DNA from 2 places in the Lactococcus sp. SK2-659 genome. Region 2 is predicted to be linked to the other one. Evidence: predicted binding sites of a transcription regulator. Region 2 holds the regulator's gene; the other holds the start of a gene.

Region 1 (10,304 bases), 970 kb from region 2:
ACCTAAAAGCATCAACAAAAATTGGTGAAGAATACTTCCGATATTTTGAATGGTATATTTTACCCAGATCCGTTTATCTTCAACGATATTAACAGTATTTTCATAGTCTTGAGTTAAGCTTGAATTTAAACTTCCTTTAAATAAACTAGTAAGGAATAAACCTAGAGCAAATAGAGGACTAAAAACAATCAAAAGTAAACCTAGAAAAATTCCGATTAAAGAATAGGTTTTGACATTTTTTCCAAGTAAATTTTTGACCTTAGAGGCAAAGACAATTCCTAAAACATAAGGAAGATAAAACTGTAAAAATAAATGCTGATGACCATAAAAGCCAGCGACATACAAAGAACAAAAAAGAAATAAATAATTTCCCACTGCCCCATTAATAGCTGTCAAATATGATAATTTACGAGGGATATTTCTTTGAATTTTATTTTTGAAAAAATTCGTAGCGACAATATAGAGGGTGACCAAAAAGAAAAATCCGAAAATGAAATAATCAAATTCTAAACTATTGGCAAGTAGTCGACTTGAGCGTAATAGAAAGAGGCAAACAAAAAATAAAGCAAATAAAATAAGATATTTATATGAAGCTTTTTCTAAATCATTTGGATCAACTTTGTAATTGTCCAAATTTCCAACTAATTGGAAGGAGAGAAGATAAACTATTCCATAGAAGACAAAGAACAGGGGATATTTTAGAGAAGGGGATAAGACAAAAGAAAAGCCAAGGGCTAAAAATAAAAGTAAGCTAACTAAGGTTTTTCCTTTGATAAGCTGGTTAGTATTTTTTAGATAATAATTTACCGAAGTGTTTGACATCGGCAACCAAGCTGCACTCACTCCTAAAAGAATTCCGGATAAAGTATAGAAAGGAAAGTAGAAAGAACCCATAAATCCAAGCAAGCAACCAAGTAAACCGGCATACAATGAAATTTTTAAAAGACTATAGCTGTTGATTCTTGTTTTTATTCCTCTTATAAAGAATACGCCAGTCATTCTGAAAGTATAAAAGAGCAAAAAAGGAAGGAGGGCAAGAAGCGAGGTTCCTTTTGCAATTTGAATGAAAATCATGAATGGAAGGACAATAATTGTATTACTTAATATTAAGAGGGCAGACTTTCCCAAAGAATTTAGTTGTTGAGTCATTTTTCTCCTATCTTTTTATTTTGACATCTAAATCCATTATAAGGCAAAGTGTATTAAAAAGACAGCTTCACTTTTTTTGATAAAAATCTAATAAGAGACTTCTTCCGTTTTTTTTGTAAAACCAAAATATTAAATTGACAAAAAATTAACAAAAGAATATAATATTAGCAACATAATAATAACGCTTTCAAAGGAGGAAGTAAATTATGAAAAAAATATTATTGGCTTTATTAATAGTTGGAACCACCATTGCTGTGGGATTTCGAGTGAGTGCCGATAGCCTGGTTTATCGTCTCTATAATCATAATACCGGAGAGCATTTTTATACTACAAGTGCAACTGAACGAGATTTTGATATTAAGGTTGGTTGGACTGATGAAGGATTAGGTTGGGTAGCACCAGATAAAGGGACAACGGTTTATCGGCTTTATATTCCCAATGCTGTGGGTGGAGATCATTATTACACAAAAAGTAAGTATGAAGCGCAGTCTTTGGTAAATAAAGGCTGGAAGTGGGATAATCAAGGAAAAGCAGTTTTTTATTCAGGCGGAAATTTGCCGATATACGTTGCTTATAATCCCAATGCCCAATCTGGTGCCCATAACTACACCGGTAATTCAAATGAAGAAAATAACTTGATTAATATTGGTTGGAAATATAAAGCAGTCGCTTGGAATGCTGTCAGTCTGTCAGTAAATCCTTCGAATAATTCTTTGCAAGAACTCGCTGATGGGATGAATGCAGAAAGTTCAAATATTATTTCTGAAAGTGGAGGAATTTTTACTAAGGCAAACGTTACTGTCAGTGATAATACACTCGTTATTACTTTTACACTTTCTCAAAATATGGGAGTGGTCAGTTCTGATAAAATAGCAGAATTGAAAAATAATTTAACATCCCTATTTAATGAAAACGAATCTATTTTTAAAAGTATAGGTATTGCCAACCTTTCAGTTAGATATAATTTTAAAAATCCTGACGGAAGCTTAGCAGCAAGTATTGCTTATCCATGAAATAATTGATTTTACTTATAAATATTAAAACTACTGACAAAAAATCTGTCAGTAGTTTTTGTCTATAATAAAAGTCAAAAAAACGAATCAAAAAGTTTGACCATTACTGACCAAAGTATTATAATTAGAATGTAGTGAGAAAAAGATAATAATCACTACTAACTATGAAATCGAAATGAGGTGTTTTTATGGACATCGAAAAAATGACAACAACGATGCAAGAAGCACTTGGTTCAGCGCAACAAATTGCGCAAGTTCGTCATCACCAAGTGATTGAAGTTCCACATTTATGGCGAATTTTTGTTCAACCTAATAGTTTTGGGGCGAACTTTTATAAAGATTTAGGGATTGACCTAGATGACTTTACAAATTTAATTGAAAAAGAAATTGACAAAATTAATTCAGTAGAAGGTTCAAATATTACTTATGGTCAAAACCTAAGTCCAGATTTGTTCCAAGTATTTACTGAAGCAGACAAAATTGCGCAAAAAATGGGCGATGAGTACCTATCAACTGAGATTATTCTCCTTGCCCTCTTTGAATTAAAACAAAATCCATTGACCAGTTATTTGGTCAGCCATGGACTAACAAAAGCAAAAGTGCAAGCTGCGATTGAAAAATTACGCGGAGGTGATAAAGTGACCAGTCAAAATGCAGAAGAAACATACAAAGCACTTGAAAAATATGGGGTAGATCTCGTTGCTCAAGTTAAATCAGGTAAACAAGATCCTGTCATTGGACGTGATGAAGAAATTCGTGATGTCATTCGAGTGCTTTCTCGTAAAACAAAAAATAACCCCGTTCTTATTGGTGAACCTGGGGTTGGTAAAACAGCCATTGTTGAAGGATTGGCACAAAGGATTGTCAGAAAAGACGTTCCTGAAAATCTGAAAGATAAAACCATCTTTTCACTGGATATGGGTGCCCTGATTGCAGGCGCGAAATATCGTGGTGAATTTGAAGAACGTTTGAAAGCAGTCCTTAATGAAGTGAAAAAATCAGATGGACAAATTATCCTCTTTATTGATGAACTTCATACGATTGTTGGTGCAGGTAAAACAGAAGGTTCAATGGACGCTGGGAACCTTTTAAAACCAATGCTTGCACGTGGTGAACTCCATTTGATTGGGGCAACTACCTTGGATGAATATCGTAAATACATGGAAACAGATAAAGCACTTGAACGTCGTTTCCAAAAGGTATTGGTTACTGAACCTACTGTTGAAGATACAATTTCAATCTTGCGTGGTCTAAAAGAACGTTTTGAAATTCACCATGGAGTGACCATTCATGATAATGCTTTAGTCGCAGCAGCAACCCTTTCAAATCGTTATATTACTGACCGATTTTTACCAGATAAAGCCATTGACTTGGTTGATGAAGCCAGTGCAACAATTCGTGTAGAAATGAATTCACTCCCAACTGAACTTGACCAAGCCAATCGTCGCTTGATGCAATTAGAAATTGAAGAAGCGGCCCTCAAAAAAGAACGAGATGATGCTTCTAAGAAACGTCTTGAAATTATACGTGGTGAAATTGCTGAACTTCGAGAAGAAAATAATCAACTCAAAGCTCAATGGGAAGCTGAGAAAAAAGAAGTGGGCAATATTTCTGAAAAACGAAATGAATTAGAACATGCTCGCCACGAATTGGAAGAAGCTCAAAATGAAGGAAACTTAGAAAAAGCAGCAGCCCTTCGTTATGGTAAAATTCCTGAAATTGAAAAAGAACTCAAAGCTATTGAAGAAAAAGCAAAATCAGATGATTTATCCTTAGTTCAAGAATCAGTCACTGAAGAACAAATCGCTGAAGTGGTTGGACGCATGACAGGTATTCCAATTACCAAATTGGTTGAAGGTGAACGTGAAAAATTGCTTCACTTACCAGAAACACTGCATCAAAGGGTTGTCGGACAAGATGAAGCTGTTGAAGCCGTATCTGATGCCATTATCCGTGCGCGTGCAGGAATTCAAGACCCTAACCGTCCACTTGGCTCATTCCTCTTCCTTGGACCAACTGGGGTAGGTAAGACGGAGCTTGCGAAAGCTTTGGCTGAAAATCTCTTTGATTCAGAAGAACATATGGTTCGGATTGACATGAGTGAATATATGGAAAAACACTCAGTTTCTCGGTTAGTCGGAGCCCCTCCAGGATATGTCGGCTACGATGAAGGAGGCCAATTGACTGAATCCGTTCGTCGTAATCCTTATACAATCATCTTGCTTGATGAAATCGAAAAAGCACATCCAGATGTCTTCAATATCTTGTTGCAAGTTTTGGATGACGGCCGTTTGACTGATTCTAAAGGTGTTCTCGTTGACTTTAAGAACACAGTGTTGATTATGACTTCAAATGTCGGTTCTCAATATTTGCTTGATAATGTTGGAGAAAATGGTGAAATTTCGGAAGAAACAACTGAAAACGTGATGGCTCAACTTCGGGCACATTTCAAACCAGAATTTCTAAATCGGATTGATGATACCATTCTTTTCAAACCATTGGCACTTGAGGATATTAAGAATATTATCGTTAAAATGACTAGCCAACTTTCACATCGTCTTGAAGAAATGGACGTTCAACTTGAGTTGAGTGAAGAAGTAAAAGTTTGGATTGCCGAAAATGCTTACGAACCAGCTTATGGTGCACGTCCACTCAAACGTTATTTGACAAAAGTCATCGAAAATCCATTAGCTAAGCTGATTATCGGAGGAAAAATTCCGCCAAAATCAAAAGTTATTGTAAGGCTTATAGATAACAAGATTGACTTTGATATTCAAAAAATTGCTGAATAAATAGAAAAAAGCCGTTAGCTGATGCTGGCGGTTTTTTGGGTTCGTTTTCAAGCTGATTATTATTTGATAAAATGGTAAAATAAAAGGTAATATAAGAAATCTGGAGAAAAATATGACCGCACAAAATCAAAGACAAGAACTACAACGAAATATCTGGTCTATTGCTGACCAAGTTCGTGGTGCTGTGGACGGGTGGGACTTTAAACAGTACATTCTAGGGATTTTGTTTTACCGTTTTATCAGTGAAAACTTTCAAAATTATATAGAAGCAGGTGACCCAGAAGTTTACTATGCGAATTACCCAGATGAAGCGATTAGCTCTGAGATTATTGATGACGCAGTAAAAACGAAGGGTTACTACATTGCACCCAGTCAACTTTTCTCAAATGTTGTGAAGACTGCGCGTGAAAATGCTGATTTGAATACAGACCTCAAAGCAATTTTTACCGCCATCGAATCAAGTGCGATTGGCTATGCTTCGGAAAATGACATCAAAGGTTTGTTTGATGACCTTGATACAACCAGTAATCGCTTAGGGAACACGGTTGCAGAAAAGAATAAACGCTTAGCCGATGTCCTTGAAGGAATCAATCAACTGAACTTTGGTCGTTTTGAAGATAATCAAATCGATCTTTTTGGTGATGCTTATGAATTCTTGATTTCAAACTATGCCTCAAATGCAGGTAAATCAGGTGGTGAATTTTTCACACCTCAATCTGTCTCAGCGCTACTAGCTAAAATTGTCATGCTTGGTAAAGATGAGCATAATAAAATCAACAAAATCTATGACCCTGCCTGTGGTTCAGGCTCTCTTTTGCTCCAAGCGAGAAAGCAATTTTCAGAACATATCATTGAAGAAGGTTTCTTCGGGCAAGAAATCAATATGACCACCTATAACCTTGCCCGTATGAATATGTTTTTACATAATATCAACTATGATAAATTTGATATTAAACGTGGGGATACACTTATCAATCCATTACACAATGACGATAAGCCCTTTGATGCCATTGTCTCTAATCCGCCTTATTCTATCAAATGGATTGGTTCAGATGATCCAACTTTAATTAATGATGACCGCTTTAGTCCAGCAGGTGTTTTGGCACCGAAATCAAAAGCAGATTTCGCATTTATCTTGCACGCTTTAAGTTATTTGTCGGCCAAAGGACGTGCGGCTATTGTTACTTTCCCAGGGATTTTTTATCGTGGGGGTGCTGAGCAAAAGATTCGTAAATATCTGATTGATAATAACTTTGTGGAAGCTGTTATCCAATTGCCCGCTAATCTTTTCTTTGGGACAAGTATCGCCACTTGTATCTTGATTTTGGCAAAAAATAAGCCTAACACTGATACATTTTTTATTGATGCCAGCAAAGAGTTCAAAAAAGAAACCAATAATAACATTTTAACGACTGATAATATCAATAAAATTCTTTCTCATTTTGATAAAAAAGAAGAGTTAGACTATTTTTCAAAAGCTGTTAAATTTGATGCGATTGTTGAAAATAACTATAACCTCTCTGTTTCTAGCTATGTGGAAGCAGAGGATTTGACGGAGAAGATTGATATTGACGTGCTTAATAAAGATATCAAGACAACCGTTGAGAAAATTGATAAATTGCGAGCTGAGATTGATGAGATTGTAGCTGAGCTAACTACAAAAGGAGGAAATTGATGGTTTTAGACAATAAATTAGGCATTACCGAGCAAGCAACACTCAACCGTGAAGAAGAGCGTCTCTCAAAGCTTAAAGCAAAAGCACTTTTTGAAAGCGGCAAGATTGATGAAATTGAAATTGGAACTTTCAAAGGCTTAGTTGAGATTCATCACTATTTGTTTGAAGAAATTTATGCATTTGCGGGCAAAGTTCGAGAAGTGAATATTTCAAAAAATGATTTTCGTTTTGCTGCAGTCGCATTTTTAGAAGTAGCGCTTGAAAATATTTCAAAAATGCCGCAAGAAACATTTGATGAAATCATTGAGAAATACGTAGAGATGAATATTGCTCATCCTTTTCGTGAAGGCAATGGCAGAGCCACACGAATTTGGCTAGACCTAATTTTACGCAATAAACTTAAGACGACAATAGACTGGAATGCAGTAGATAAGGAAGAATATCTGTCTGCGATGCGACGTTCACCTATCAAAGATTTGGAAATCAAAGTTTTATTGAAAAGTGCTCTCACAGATGACTTGAGCAAAGAAGCCTTCTTCAAAGGGATTGATGCCAGCTATTATTATGAAGGCTATAATGAGTATCGGATAGAGGAATTGTGAAAATATGAGAAATCAGATTTTAGAGAAATTACTAGAAGAACGAAAAAACGGGCTTAAAGGTGGACTCTATCACAAAACGCAAGTCAGCTTGACTTACAATTCCAACCGAATTGAAGGCAGTAAGCTGACCGAAGAGCAGACGCGTTATGTCTTTGAGACAAAGACGGTTGGTTTTGATGCGGACGGTCTGCCAGTTGATGATATTATCGAAACCAGCAATCATTTTCGAGCTTTTGATTATCTGCTCGACACGATTGGCGAAGATTTGAGCAAGGAAATCATCAAGGCTTTTCATAAAATCCTAAAAGAGGGCACGAGCGACAGTCACAAATCGTATTTTAATGTTGGCGATTGGAAGAAAATTCCTAATGAAGTTGGCGATATTAAAACTAGTCTGCCAGAAAATGTTGATAAAGTTATTTCAAACCTTCTTGAGGATTATCTGGCAAAATCAGCAGTTACTTTCAATGATTTGATTGCTTTTCATGAGCATTTCGAGCGAATCCATCCTTTCCAAGACGGGAATGGTCGTGTTGGACGGCTGATTCTTTTTCGGGAGTGTTTGAAGCAGGACTTTGTACCTTTTGTGATTGATAATGAGAAAAAGTTATTTTATTATCGTGGGTTGCGTGAGTTTGCGACTCAGCCGGGTTATTTGCTTGAAACCTGCTTGGCTGCGCAAGATGTTTATAAAGAGTGGGTAAGGTATTTTTATCCAGAGATTGAGGTGGGAGTTTAGAAGGATTACCGACCATATATCAATTTGACTTTCTTTATTTTGAAAGCCAGACCTCTGAAAAGTTGAAAGATAATATTTTGAATGAAGGTGTTGAGTCATCAATGTTGGACAGTGATTATATTACTAGGAGAAGAAAAAATGACAAACAATGAATTTATTTCGTGTGATATATGTAACGAAATTTTTAACCTAAGAATACAGATGGGAAACTATAATATACCCTTTAATATTGTTTGCCCTAATTGCTCTACAAAAATTAAAGGAATGTATAATTTGGAAAATGACTCCTCTGAGAGATTATTTTTGACAAACGCTCATAAAGTCGAAGAAATTGGAGAGAGTTTTAAAGGTTATTGCGTTGAATTGTCGGCGGAGTTCCCGACTAAGAAAATGTTTTACAGGGACTTAAGTAGTCCTGGTAAAATGCTTGAAGCATCTGGTTTTACTCCCTTTCTAAGAAACTTAACATTCTACCCAAGTCATGAATTGGCTACAAAATCTGTACAAAATTCAATGAGATTTGCTGATTTCTTTAAAGAAGACTGGGACTTTCTTTATGCATATTTTAATCTTTTTTGGAATGAAAAGTATGATATTCTGTTTCCAAAGTTAGAAAAATTAATTAGTAAGATAGAAACTTCTCCTATTAACAAAGTAAATAATAAAATGGATGCAGCTATGTCTCTCCATCAAATATTGGTGACTGCTACGGGACTGGGCTCTGTCTTACCAGAAAGTTCTCTTACGGAGTATATGGAAATTGCAAAAGTCATTGGTAAAGACACACAAATACCAGATTCATCAATTCTTGAATATTCCAATTTCCTGAAAAATGATTTCAATAATATCGAGAAGAACGCCCTTGATGTAGTTAGTTCTTTTTCTAAGATATATAATCAATTAATTCCTGTAGTTGCTCTAAAAAACTCTTCTGTATTAGATACGATTGATAAAGATGAGTTTGGTATTATGACTACAAATTTTGAAGAACTCTCTAGTTTTTATGCGCAAAGCTACGAATGGATATTAGATAATATTGACATAGTAATTGGATTGAACAATGCTGTAGAGAGAGGTGATTCTCAACTTTGTTTCAATAAAAAAAGTCTTGATGATCTTAAATTATTATCAACGAAATATAATAAACTAGACTATCTAAAATCAGAAGAAGCTTTCAGTAAACCCGCTGAAAATCTGAAAAATAGGATTCGTAACGCAATTCAACATTTTAGTAGAGAAATAGATTATTCAACTCAAAAAATTACTTTCATAGATAGCCACCGTGGTAAAGAAAGTACAGAAAGAATATTTTTAATTGATTTTGCTTCGCTTTGTCTCGAAAATTTTTACTTTGTTATCTATATTCTGGAACTAATTTATAATTTGAGGAAGATTTCATATAAATCAGAAGGAATAATTTTAAGTGAAGAAAATGTGAATGTAAAAAGTACTCAAGCTATTTTAAAAAATGAACCAGCTAAGAATAAGAAAATAGGTCGCAATAAACCGTGCCCTTGCGGAAGCGGACTAAAGTATAAAAAGTGCCATGGTAAAAATAGAGGGATGGTAAATGACTGAAAATCAAGAAAATAAAACAGTTGATAGTTCTGTCAGCACTGACAAAAAGTCTGTCGAATTTGACGGAAGTCTTTTAGACCTGATTCAAGGTGTAGATGTGAAATGGAAATCCCTAAGTGAAATTTCCTCAATCTACGGGGGGTTGAAAGGAAAAACAAAAGATGATTTTTCTGACGGCAATGCTAAATTTATCAGTTATAAAAATATTTTTGATAATATCTCGATAAATTATGAGATTCTTGAGAATGTAAAAGTCGGTAAAGATGAAAATCAGCACGAAGTTAAGTATGGAGATGTTCTTTTCACTGGCTCATCTGAAACAGCAAACGAAGCTGGAATGTCCTCTGTACTAACTTTGAAAACAGATGAAAAAATATATCTCAACAGCTTTAGTTTTGGGGTTAGATTTAAAGAACATATTAAGATGAACCCAGAGTTTTCAAAGTATCTTTTCCGTTCTAACTTTATGAGAAAAGAAATCTCTAAAACAGCAAGTGGGGTGACGCGTTTTAATATTTCAAAAGAACGGTTTAAGCGAATTGAAGTTCCGATTATTCCACTCGAAATCCAGCAAAAAGTGGTTGAAATACTTGACAAAATGACAGATTATGTTACAGAGCTGACGACGGAGCTGACGACGGAGCTGACGTTACGTCAAAAGCAATATGCTTACTATCGCGACCAGCTCCTGAGCTTTGGTGTAGAGGAGAACTCTCTGAGTGTTGAGTGGATGACGCTGGGCGAGGTTGCTCGGCT
Region 2 (10,304 bases):
CTCATATTAGTGCACGCTATGTTGGACCTTTGGTTGGACAATTGGTGCGTGAGGCACAAACTGTTCATTCCAACACTTTTGTGGTTAAGGATTTTTACGAGGAAAAAATTGGTTAGAAATATTGTAATTACAGGTGCAACTGGTGATATTGCTAAAGAAATTGTCAAATCTTTATCTAAAGAAAATGACCATTTAATTTTGGTTTCACGTAGCCGTAAGGCTCTGATTGAACGCTATGGTCAGCTTGAAAATGTTACATTACTGACCAATGATGAACTTTTGACTAATGAACAATCTTTTGTTGTGGATATTTTGATTAATAATGCTGGTTTTGGTATTTTTAAAGAATTCACTGAACTTACTGATGGGGAAATTACAGAACAGTTTGTCATTAATACGTTAATGCCAATCCAGTTGACCAGATTATTAGAACCGAAAGTTCAATTGATTAATATTGCTTCAATTGCTGGAAAGTTACCAACAGGTAAATCATCAATTTATGCTGCTTCTAAAGCGGCTCTGATTACATTTTCAGATGCTTTGCGCATGGAAAATCCACAATTAATTGTGACAACTGTGAATACTGGACCTGTAAAAACCAAATTTCACAAAGATAATGGAGATTATCTGGAAAAAGTGGGGAAAAATGCAATTTCAGCATCTAAAGTTGCTGACAAAGTTGTGAATAACTTGGGAAAAAGGAAAAGAGAAATCAATTTACCTTGGACTTTATCCACAGCGGCCAAATTGCGAGCCATTTTTCCTTCGCTTTTTGATTTTATCTCTGCCAAATTTTTTAATTTCAAATAGAATTTTTTTACTGACAGAAACTTAATGCTATTTCTGTCAGTAAATTATAGAAAAGTTTAGGATTTTATTAAATAAAAGAAAAATAATCCCTAAACTTAACCATTTTTTTCGAGTAATTTATGCTAAAATAATTGAATTGAGCATAGAAAAGATAAAGAGAACTAAAATGATAAAAGCAAAATATGATTGGAAAGTGGCTGATACAGCCATTTCCGAAGATTTTCTAAAGATAGCGAAAAAACATAAATTAGATGAATTGACAAGTCGTGTGCTTTATCAAAGAGGAATTCATGCAGAAGCTGAAATTGAGCAATTTTTAAAGCCAAGTTTAGAAAATTTACATGACCCTTTTCTACTTCATGATATGGAAAAAGCAACAGGGCGTATTTTATCAGCAATTGAGCAAGGTGAAAATATCTTAATTTATGGTGACTATGATGCTGACGGAATGACTGCAGCATCAGTCATGAAGTCAGCTCTGGATGAATTAGGAGCTGAGTCTCAAGTTTATTTACCCAATCGTTTTACTGACGGTTACGGGCCAAATCTTGACGTTTATCAGTACTATATTAAGAATGAAAATATCAATCTTATTATTACTGTAGATAATGGGGTTGCTGGCTTGGAGGCAATTACCTGGGCACAGGAAAATGGAGTGGATGTAATTGTTACCGACCATCACTCAATTCCTGACCAACTTCCCCCTGCTTATGCCATTGTCCACCCCGAACATCCTGACAGTCAATATCCTTTCAAATATTTGGCAGGAGTTGGTGTCGCCTTCAAAGTTGCCTGTGCTCTTTTAGAATATGCACCCAGTGAAATGCTTGATTTAGTTGCAATTGGTACAATTGCTGACATGGTCAGTTTGACTGATGAAAACCGAATTTTAGTGGCTCATGGTCTAAAAATTTTGGCCCAAACAGAGCGTGCCGGCCTACAAGAATTAATGAAGTATGCTGGGGTTGATTTTGATAAAATCACTGAGGAAACGGTTGGTTTTCAAATTGCTCCTCGTTTAAACGCTTTGGGACGTCTCGATGACCCAAACCCAGCCATTGAATTGCTGACAGGTTGGGATGAAGATGAAGCGCATGAAATTGCCAAAATGATTGACCAAAAAAATTCAGAGCGAAAAGAAATTGTGGAAAAAATTCACACTGAAGCTCTGAGTATGCTGACAGATGAACCTGTTCAGATTTTATATCATAAGGACTGGCATAAAGGTGTCTTAGGAATTGTTGCGGGTCGCTTGTTAGAAGCCATACATAAGCCAGTAATCATGCTGGCCCAAGAAGATGGGATTTTGCGTGGGTCTGCTCGGTCAATCGAAAATTTTGATATTTTCAAGGCATTAAATGCCCATCGTGAACTTTTTATTGCTTTTGGTGGTCATAAACAAGCCGCAGGGATGACTTTAAGCCTGGAAAACGTAGAAGCAGTTAAAAAGGCGATGATTGATTATATCGTGGACAATCATTTAGATATGTCTAAAAAAAGTCCCTTAGAAATTGCTGACCGTTGCCACTTAGACGATATTTCGCTCTCAACAATCACTAATTTAGCAAAATTGGCTCCCTTTGGCATGGATAATCCTAAGCCTCGATTTTTAATCGAAGATTATAAGGTGATTCAAAGCCGAAGTATGGGGAAAGACAATGCTCATCTTAAATTAAAAATTCAGGAAGAAAAGCAACAAATTGATGCCGTTTATTTCCAACATGGTTCAGAAGAATTGGAATTCGAACAGGCACAAACAAAATTAGTTGCGACACTTTCAAGTAATAGTTGGAATGGAAATACGAGTCTTCAATTAATGATTGAAGATGCTGATTCAGTTGGTGTCGAACTTCTTGATATAAGAAGTAAACAAATTCCTATCCCAAAAGAGGCTAATATTTTTTCTCAAAATCAGCTAAAACATGGTATAATGGAAGATGTGCTTGTCATCGAAGAGACACCTGGAGATTTAACAGGTTTGTCAATATTAAAAGAAGCTGTCAGTAAAGCAGCGTCGGATGATTTTAAAATGATTTATTTTAAAAATAAAATCACTGATAGCTATTATTTAACAGGAAGTGGAACACGAGAAGAATTTGCAAGACTTTATAAAGCAATTTATCAATTTCCAGAATTTGATATTCGCTATAAATTAAAATCACTTGCGGATTATTTGAAAATCCCTCATCTCTTGCTTGTCAAGATGATAAAAATCTTTGAGGAACTTGAATTTGTCAGCATTGACAATGGCTTAATGACCGTTAATAAAACGGCCCATAAACGCGAAATTTCTGAGAGTACAATTTATCAAGAACTAGAAAAAATTGTAAAAATGCAAGAACTTTTTGCTTTAGCACCCGTCAAAGAAATTTATCAAAATTTATTAGAAAAATAATTTCGTTTTTATAAAAAGTTACTGACGGAATCAGCTATACTCTTAATAACAAAGCTGTCAGTAAAAATAACGAACTTATGTTAGAAAAAAGGAGCACTGACAATTTTGTCAGTAACAAAAACATGGAATTAAAAGACTATATTGCAACAATTGAAAACTATCCTAAAGAAGGCGTAGTTTTTCGCGACATCAGCCCTTTGATGGCAGACGGAAATGCCTATAACTATGCTGCTACCGAAATTGTTCAGTATGCAAGAGATAAAGAAATAGATATGGTTGTAGGTCCAGAAGCGCGTGGTTTCATCATTGGATGTCCAGTTGCTTTTGCACTTGGTGTAGGATTTGCCCCAGTTCGTAAGCCTGGTAAATTACCTCGTGAAGTCATTGAAGCAACTTACGAAAAAGAATACGGAACAGACACACTCACAATGCATTCAGACAGCATCAAACCAGGACAACGCGTCTTGATTGTTGATGATTTGCTTGCAACTGGTGGAACAATTGCCGCTACAATTGAACTTGTTGAAAAAATGGGTGGAATTGTTGTCGGATGTGCGTTCCTTATCGAACTTGATGAACTTAAAGGTCGCGAAAAAATCGGAGATTACGATTATAAAGTTCTAATGCACTATTAATTTCTTTACTGTCGGTAGCCAATAAATGTTATTAGTATTCTTTTGATAAAAACAAGAGAGTATAGTTATGCTAAAAGCAAGTAAACAGAGGTTTTTTGGCGTAAAATATTGACAGCAAGCTAATTTTGATATACACTATAAAAAGAAAATCCACATAGCGTTCGTTTTTTAGGAAATGAGCCTATATTTTATATTAGGAAAAGAGAGAGTAAAAACTTGAAAATTACAGCCTTAGAAGGACAAAAAATCTCAGAACTTTCAATGATTGAAGTTGCTCATGCTTTATTGGAGCAAAATGGCAAAGAAATGCAATTCTCTGAAATCATCAGAGCGATTCAAGATTATTTGGAAAAATCAGATGATGAAATTAAAGCTAGTATTTCTCGTTTTTATACAGAAATCAATACAGACGGAAGTTTCATCCCATTAGGAAATAATATCTGGGCACTTCGTTCATGGTACGCCATTGATGAGATTGACGAAGAAGTTATCGCTCTTGATGAAATTGAAGACGAAGAAGAAGAAAAACCAGCTAAAAAACGTAAAAAAGTCAATGCTTTTGGTATCGAAGACGAAATCGATCCAGAAGATGAAGAAGGCGCAAAAGAAACAACTGAAGAAGACATGTCATACGATACTCAAGCAGAGGACGAAGATAAAGATGACGTCGCTGCTTATGACGCAGAACTTGCAGAAGTTGAACTTGATAATGTAGATGAAGAAGTTGACATCGATGTAGAAGACGATGAAGATGATTCAGACGATACTGATGAAGACTAAAACACATAAAAAGTGAGGCATCAGCCTCACTTTTATGAATATTCTCTTTTTATTTGTAAAAAATTAAAAGAACGGTTACAATTAGGAAAAGTAAAATTTTATTATTGAGCGAAAGCTAATCATAAGGAGAAAAAATTTGGTGGACAAAGAAACAACTGAATTTTCTCGAGGAAGTTTTAAAGAAAAAATACTTCGCCAACTTGAAGAAAATGCAGCGAAACAAGCAGAAACTAAGTTCCCAGACCCTGAAGATTTCGAACGTCCCAGCAGGAGCGACTCAGAAGAACCTGAGCGAAAAATCGAACCAAGGAAAGTTGATCTTGAACCTTTCAAACTTCCCGTCTTTGATTTTCCAGCAGCGGATGAAAACGAAGAAGAACCTTTTGTAGAAAATGAAAACCTTCCAGAAGAAGGCGATTCATTGCGTCAAAATTTAGATGGAGTGGTTTCTGAGGAAATTCAAAACCAAAATATTCCTCCTCAATTTTCAAGAAGTGAACCAAAAGTTCAAGATGAAAAAATTGAACTAGAACAATTTTCGGAAAAAAAAGAATCAGAAAAAATGGTTAAACATCAACCTTCAAGAAGAACCAACAATCCTTCTAAAAAAACTTCTTCTAGCAAGAAAAACAAGAATAAGAACAAAAATAAGAAAAAGAAAAAAGTAACAGCAGGAAAAATCATTGCTGTGATTGTTGTTCTTTTAGTTTTAGTTGTTGGAGGAACTGGTTGGTATGGCTATAACTTTGTAAAATCTGGCATTCAACCTCTGGATTCTAAGAATGCAACAGCTAAGTCAATCAATATTCCTGCTGGTTCAAGTAGTAAGCAAATTGGTGAAATTTTGCAAAGACAATCCATTATTAAAAATGGAATGGTTTTTCAGTATTATACAAAATTTAAAAATTATTCAGAGTTTAAAAGCGGCTATTATAATCTTGCACCAAACATGAGCTTATCTACGATTGCTAGCAAACTTGAAGAAGGCGGAACAGAAAAACCTGTTGCTCCAACTTTAGGTAAAATTTTAGTTCCTGAAGGCTATACGCTAACACAAATTGCTAAAGCTGTGACAGTTAATAGTGGAAGCAATGAAAAGAATGCAAAAACGCCATTTTCTGAAGCAGACTTCATGAAAACCGTTCAAGACCCAACCTTTATCGCTAAAATGGTTAAGGCTTATCCTAAACTGTTCGCAAGCTTGCCAACAAAAGATTCAGGAATCAAGTATCAGTTAGAAGGTTACTTGTTCCCAGCGACTTATGATTACACAAAATCATCGACAGTTGAATCAGTCATTGAAAACATGATTCAAGCAGCCAATACCCAGCTCACTCCTTACTATGATACAATTGCTCAAAAGAATTTGACTGTCAATGAAGTTTTGAGTTTAGCAGCTTTGGTTGAAAAAGAAGCCAACAATGATGATGACCGACGCAACGTTGCTGGAACCTTCTATAATCGTATGAATGCTGGAATGACTTTGGGTTCTAATCTGTCAATTCTTTATGCCGAAGGTAAACTTGGTGAAAAAACAAGTCTTTCAGAGGATGCTAATATTGATACCAACCTAGATTCGCCATATAATTTGTACACAAATACTGGATTCGGCCCTGGTCCTGTTGATAGTCCAAGTTTGTCATCTATTAAAGCAGTACTTGATCCTGCTCAAAATGACTACTTCTACTTTGTTGCTGATGTGACAACAGGAAAAGTTTATTTTGCGAAAACATTAGCTGAACAAAATGCAAATGTTCAAAAATATGTGAATGATAAGATAAGTAGCTAAGCTATCATTAATTTAGATTTGATTAAAAAAGAAAAAAGTTTATAAAAAAGGAAATAAATATAATGGAAAAAACATTCCCAATGACCCAAGAAGGGCTTGATAAATTAAAATTAGAACTTGAAAATTTAAAACTTGTGAAACGTCCAGAAGTCATTGACCGTATCAAAGTTGCTCGTAGCTATGGTGACCTTTCAGAAAACTCAGAGTACGAAGCAGCTAAAGATGAACAAGCCTTTATCGAAGGGCGTATTTCAACAGTTGAAACAATGATTCGTTATGCTGAAATTGTTGATAACGCAAAAATTGCTAAAGACGAAGTAGCACTTGGTAAAAACGTAACTTTTGTTGAAGTTGGCGAAACTGACGAAGAATCTTATCAAATTGTTGGTACTGCTGAAGCTGACCCATTTTCAGGAAAAATTTCTAATGAATCACCAATTGCTCGAGTTTTGATTGGTAAAAAAGTTGGAGACATCGTAAATGTCCCACTTCCAGTTGGCGAAATGACAGTTAAAATTGTAAAAGTTGACTAATTATTTTAGAATATAATAAGTAAAAAAGCCGTCAGTAACGGTTTTTTTATTTTTCAACGCTTAAGTCTGTCAGTAAGTTAAAATTGCTATTTTTGGTAAAAATAATATTTTTCAGGTATAATAGTCAGTAATAGTCAAAGATTATTTAGAAAATGGATGAAAGAAAGGATGGAGCGATGGCAGGTCAAAAAAATACATCAGATATTATCGAAGCTTATCTGAGAAAGCTTTTAGAAGAAGCACAAGTCATTGAAATTAAACGAGCGGACTTAGCCAATCAATTTGATGTCGTGCCGAGTCAGATTAATTATGTGATAAAAACACGATTTACGGCCTCAAAAGGCTTTGATGTGGAATCAAAACGTGGTGGTGGTGGATACATCAAAATTGTGAAGTATCAATATTCTGCTCGTCATGAATTCTTAACGGCTCTTTACCAGAAGGTTCCAGCTAATCTCTCAAGTAAAGCTGCCCATGATATCGTTCAACTTCTCTTTGATGAGAAAGTACTGACAGAACGTGAGGGAAATCTACTTTTGTTAGTCATTACTGACGGAGCCATTAGTCCCTTTACTCGTGGTATAATGATGAAAAGTATAATAAACAGATTGGACCGTGACGATGAAATTTGAAAATATAAAATATACACCAACGCTTGACCGAATTTTAGAAAAAGCGGAAGAGTATGCTCACCAATATCAATATGGCACCATTGAAAGTGCTCATTTACTGGCTGCAATGGCAACGACCTCAGGCTCAATTGCTTACAGCCTTCTTGCTGGAATGAATGTTGATTCTTCTGACTTACTGATTGATTTAGAGGATTTATCAAGTCATGTTAAGGTCAAACGTTCAACTTTACGTTTTTCACCTCGTGCAGAAGAAGTGATGACTGCGGCAAGTTTTTTAGCAATTCATAATAACTCAGAAGCCGTTGGAACAGAACACCTGCTTTATGCCCTACTTCAAGTAGAAGATGGATTTGGTCTTCAACTTCTGAAATTACAAAAAATCAATATTGTATCTTTGCGAAAAGAGCTTGAGAAAAGAACTGGACTCAAAGTTCCAGAAAGTAAAAAAGCTGTGACTCCAATGTCAAAACGTAAGATGGCAAAGGGAGTTGCAGAAAATTCAACGACGCCAACGTTAGACTCTGTATCCTCAGATTTAACCGAAGAAGCTCGCTTGGGTAAACTTGACCCAATGATTGGACGAGAAGCTGAAATTGACCGTTTGATTCATATTCTCAGCCGCAGAACAAAAAATAACCCTGTCTTAGTTGGAGAGCCCGGTGTTGGGAAATCAGCAATTATTGAAGGTTTGGCTCAAAGAATTGTCAATGGTCAAGTTCCAATTGGTTTGATGAATAGTCGAATTATGGCTTTGAATATGGCGACTGTTGTTGCTGGGACAAAATTTAGAGGTGAATTTGAGGATCGCTTGACAGCTATTGTTGAAGAAGTTAGCAGTGATCCAGATGTCATTATTTTCATTGATGAATTACACACAATCATCGGTGCTGGTGGCGGAATGGATTCTGTCAATGATGCCGCAAATATTTTGAAACCAGCGCTTGCTCGTGGTGATTTTCAAATGGTCGGAGCAACAACCTATCATGAATATCAAAAATATATTGAAAAAGATGAAGCTTTAGAACGGCGTTTGGCGAGAATAAATGTTGACGAGCCAAGTCCAGATGAAGCGATTGCTATCTTGCAAGGCTTACGTGAAAAATTTGAAGACTATCATCAAGTGAAATTTACTGACCAAGCCATTAAAAGTGCCGTAATGCTCAGCGTTCGCTATATGACTAGCCGAAAATTGCCTGACAAAGCCATTGATTTACTTGATGAAGCTGCAGCAGCAGTGAAAATTTCTGTCAAAAATCAACAAACAAAACGTCTTGATTTAGAAAAAGAACTAGCGGAAGCTCAAGAAGAATTATCAGAAGCTGTCATTAAACTTGATATCAAAGCGTCTCGTACAAAAGAAAAAGCAGTTGAAAAAATTGCTGACAAGATTTATAAATTCTCAGTAAAAGAAGATAAACGTCAAGAAGTTACTGATCAAGCTGTTGTTGCTGTTGCCTCAACACTGACAGGCGTTCCAATCACACAAATGACTAAGTCTGAAAGTGATCGTTTAATCAATCTTGAAAAAGAATTACACAAACGGGTTGTTGGACAAGAAGAAGCTATTTCTGCCGTTTCAAGAGCCATTCGTCGGGCACGTTCTGGTGTTGCTGACAGCCGCCGTCCAATGGGTTCTTTCATGTTCCTTGGACCAACAGGGGTCGGTAAAACCGAACTTGCTAAAGCACTGGCTGACAGTGTGTTTGGTAGTGAAGATAATATGATTCGTGTTGACATGAGTGAATTCATGGAAAAACATTCAACTTCACGCTTGATTGGAGCTCCTCCAGGGTATGTAGGTTATGATGAGGGTGGTCAATTGACAGAACGCGTTCGTAATAAACCTTATTCTGTTGTTCTTTTAGATGAAGTCGAAAAAGCTCATCCTGACGTTTTCAACATCATGTTGCAAATTCTAGATGATGGCTTTGTGACTGATACTAAAGGTCGCAAAGTTGATTTCAGAAATACAATTATTATCATGACTTCAAACTTGGGAGCGACTGCTCTTCGTGACGATAAGACAGTTGGTTTTGGCGCTAAAAATATCACAGCTGATTATTCAGCCATGAAATCAAGAATATTAGAAGAGCTTAAACGTCATTATCGTCCTGAGTTTCTTAATCGAATTGATGAAAATATTGTTTTCCATTCATTGGAAAGTCAAGAGATTGAACAAATTGTTAAAATTATGAGTAAATCTTTGATTAAACGTCTGGCAGAACAAGATATTCATGTTAAACTCACACCGTCAGCGGTGAAACTAATTGCTGAGGTAGGTTTTGACCCAGAATATGGTGCACGTCCGCTTCGTAAGGCACTTCAAAAAGAAGTCGAAGACCTTTTAAGTGAACAATTGCTCTCTGGTGAAATCAAAGCAGGTAATCATGTTTCAATTGGTGCATCTAATAAAAAAATTAAAATCGCTCAAATTGTTTGAGATGAAAGCTGTTTCATGTTATAATTAAATTAGAAATAAAGGAAAGGACAGTTCGAAAAGATTCAGAAGTCCTGAAAATTCCAAAAATTTAAGGGCTTCATTGAAACAAAAAGAACTGTTGAAGAGGTACTCTTATGATCAAATTTAATATCCGTGGCGAAAACGTCGAAGTGACTGATGCAATCCGCGCTTATGTTGAAGATAAAATCGGAAAACTTGATAAATATTTCAACGATGGTCATGAAGTAACAGCCTATGTTAATCTTAAAGTTTACAGCGAAAAACGAGCT

The links. Region 2 encodes CtsR, which represses protease genes until heat stress. Its sites were predicted from a motif close to TTGGTCAAAAAAGGTCAAANA; they were not measured.
Region 1: the regulator CtsR is predicted to act here: its motif matches at 2,256-2,276, upstream of clpB (ATP-dependent chaperone ClpB).

The regions. Positions count from the first base shown of each region.
Region 1 covers NZ_JAIWQZ020000001.1:426,550-436,853, forward strand. Annotated here, with positions in the region: gene LDP15_RS02075 (hypothetical protein) at 1-1,149, opposite strand, end outside; gene LDP15_RS02080 (hypothetical protein) at 1,356-2,162, shown strand; gene clpB (ATP-dependent chaperone ClpB) at 2,351-4,954, shown strand; gene LDP15_RS02090 (type I restriction-modification system subunit M) at 5,067-6,629, shown strand; gene fic (protein adenylyltransferase Fic) at 6,629-7,231, shown strand; gene LDP15_RS02100 (Fic family protein) at 7,236-7,970, shown strand; gene LDP15_RS02105 (YecA family protein) at 8,109-9,548, shown strand; gene LDP15_RS02110 (restriction endonuclease subunit S) at 9,541-10,304, shown strand, end outside.
Region 2 covers NZ_JAIWQZ020000001.1:1,399,138-1,409,441, reverse strand. Annotated here, with positions in the region: gene rnz (ribonuclease Z) at 1-116, shown strand, start outside; gene LDP15_RS06590 (SDR family oxidoreductase) at 109-810, shown strand; gene recJ (single-stranded-DNA-specific exonuclease RecJ) at 977-3,205, shown strand; gene LDP15_RS06580 (adenine phosphoribosyltransferase) at 3,328-3,840, shown strand; gene rpoE (DNA-directed RNA polymerase subunit delta) at 4,057-4,620, shown strand; gene mltG (endolytic transglycosylase MltG) at 4,757-6,409, shown strand; gene greA (transcription elongation factor GreA) at 6,469-6,942, shown strand; gene LDP15_RS06560 (CtsR family transcriptional regulator) at 7,119-7,574, shown strand; gene LDP15_RS06555 (ATP-dependent Clp protease ATP-binding subunit) at 7,564-10,014, shown strand; gene hpf (ribosome hibernation-promoting factor, HPF/YfiA family) at 10,149-10,304, shown strand, end outside.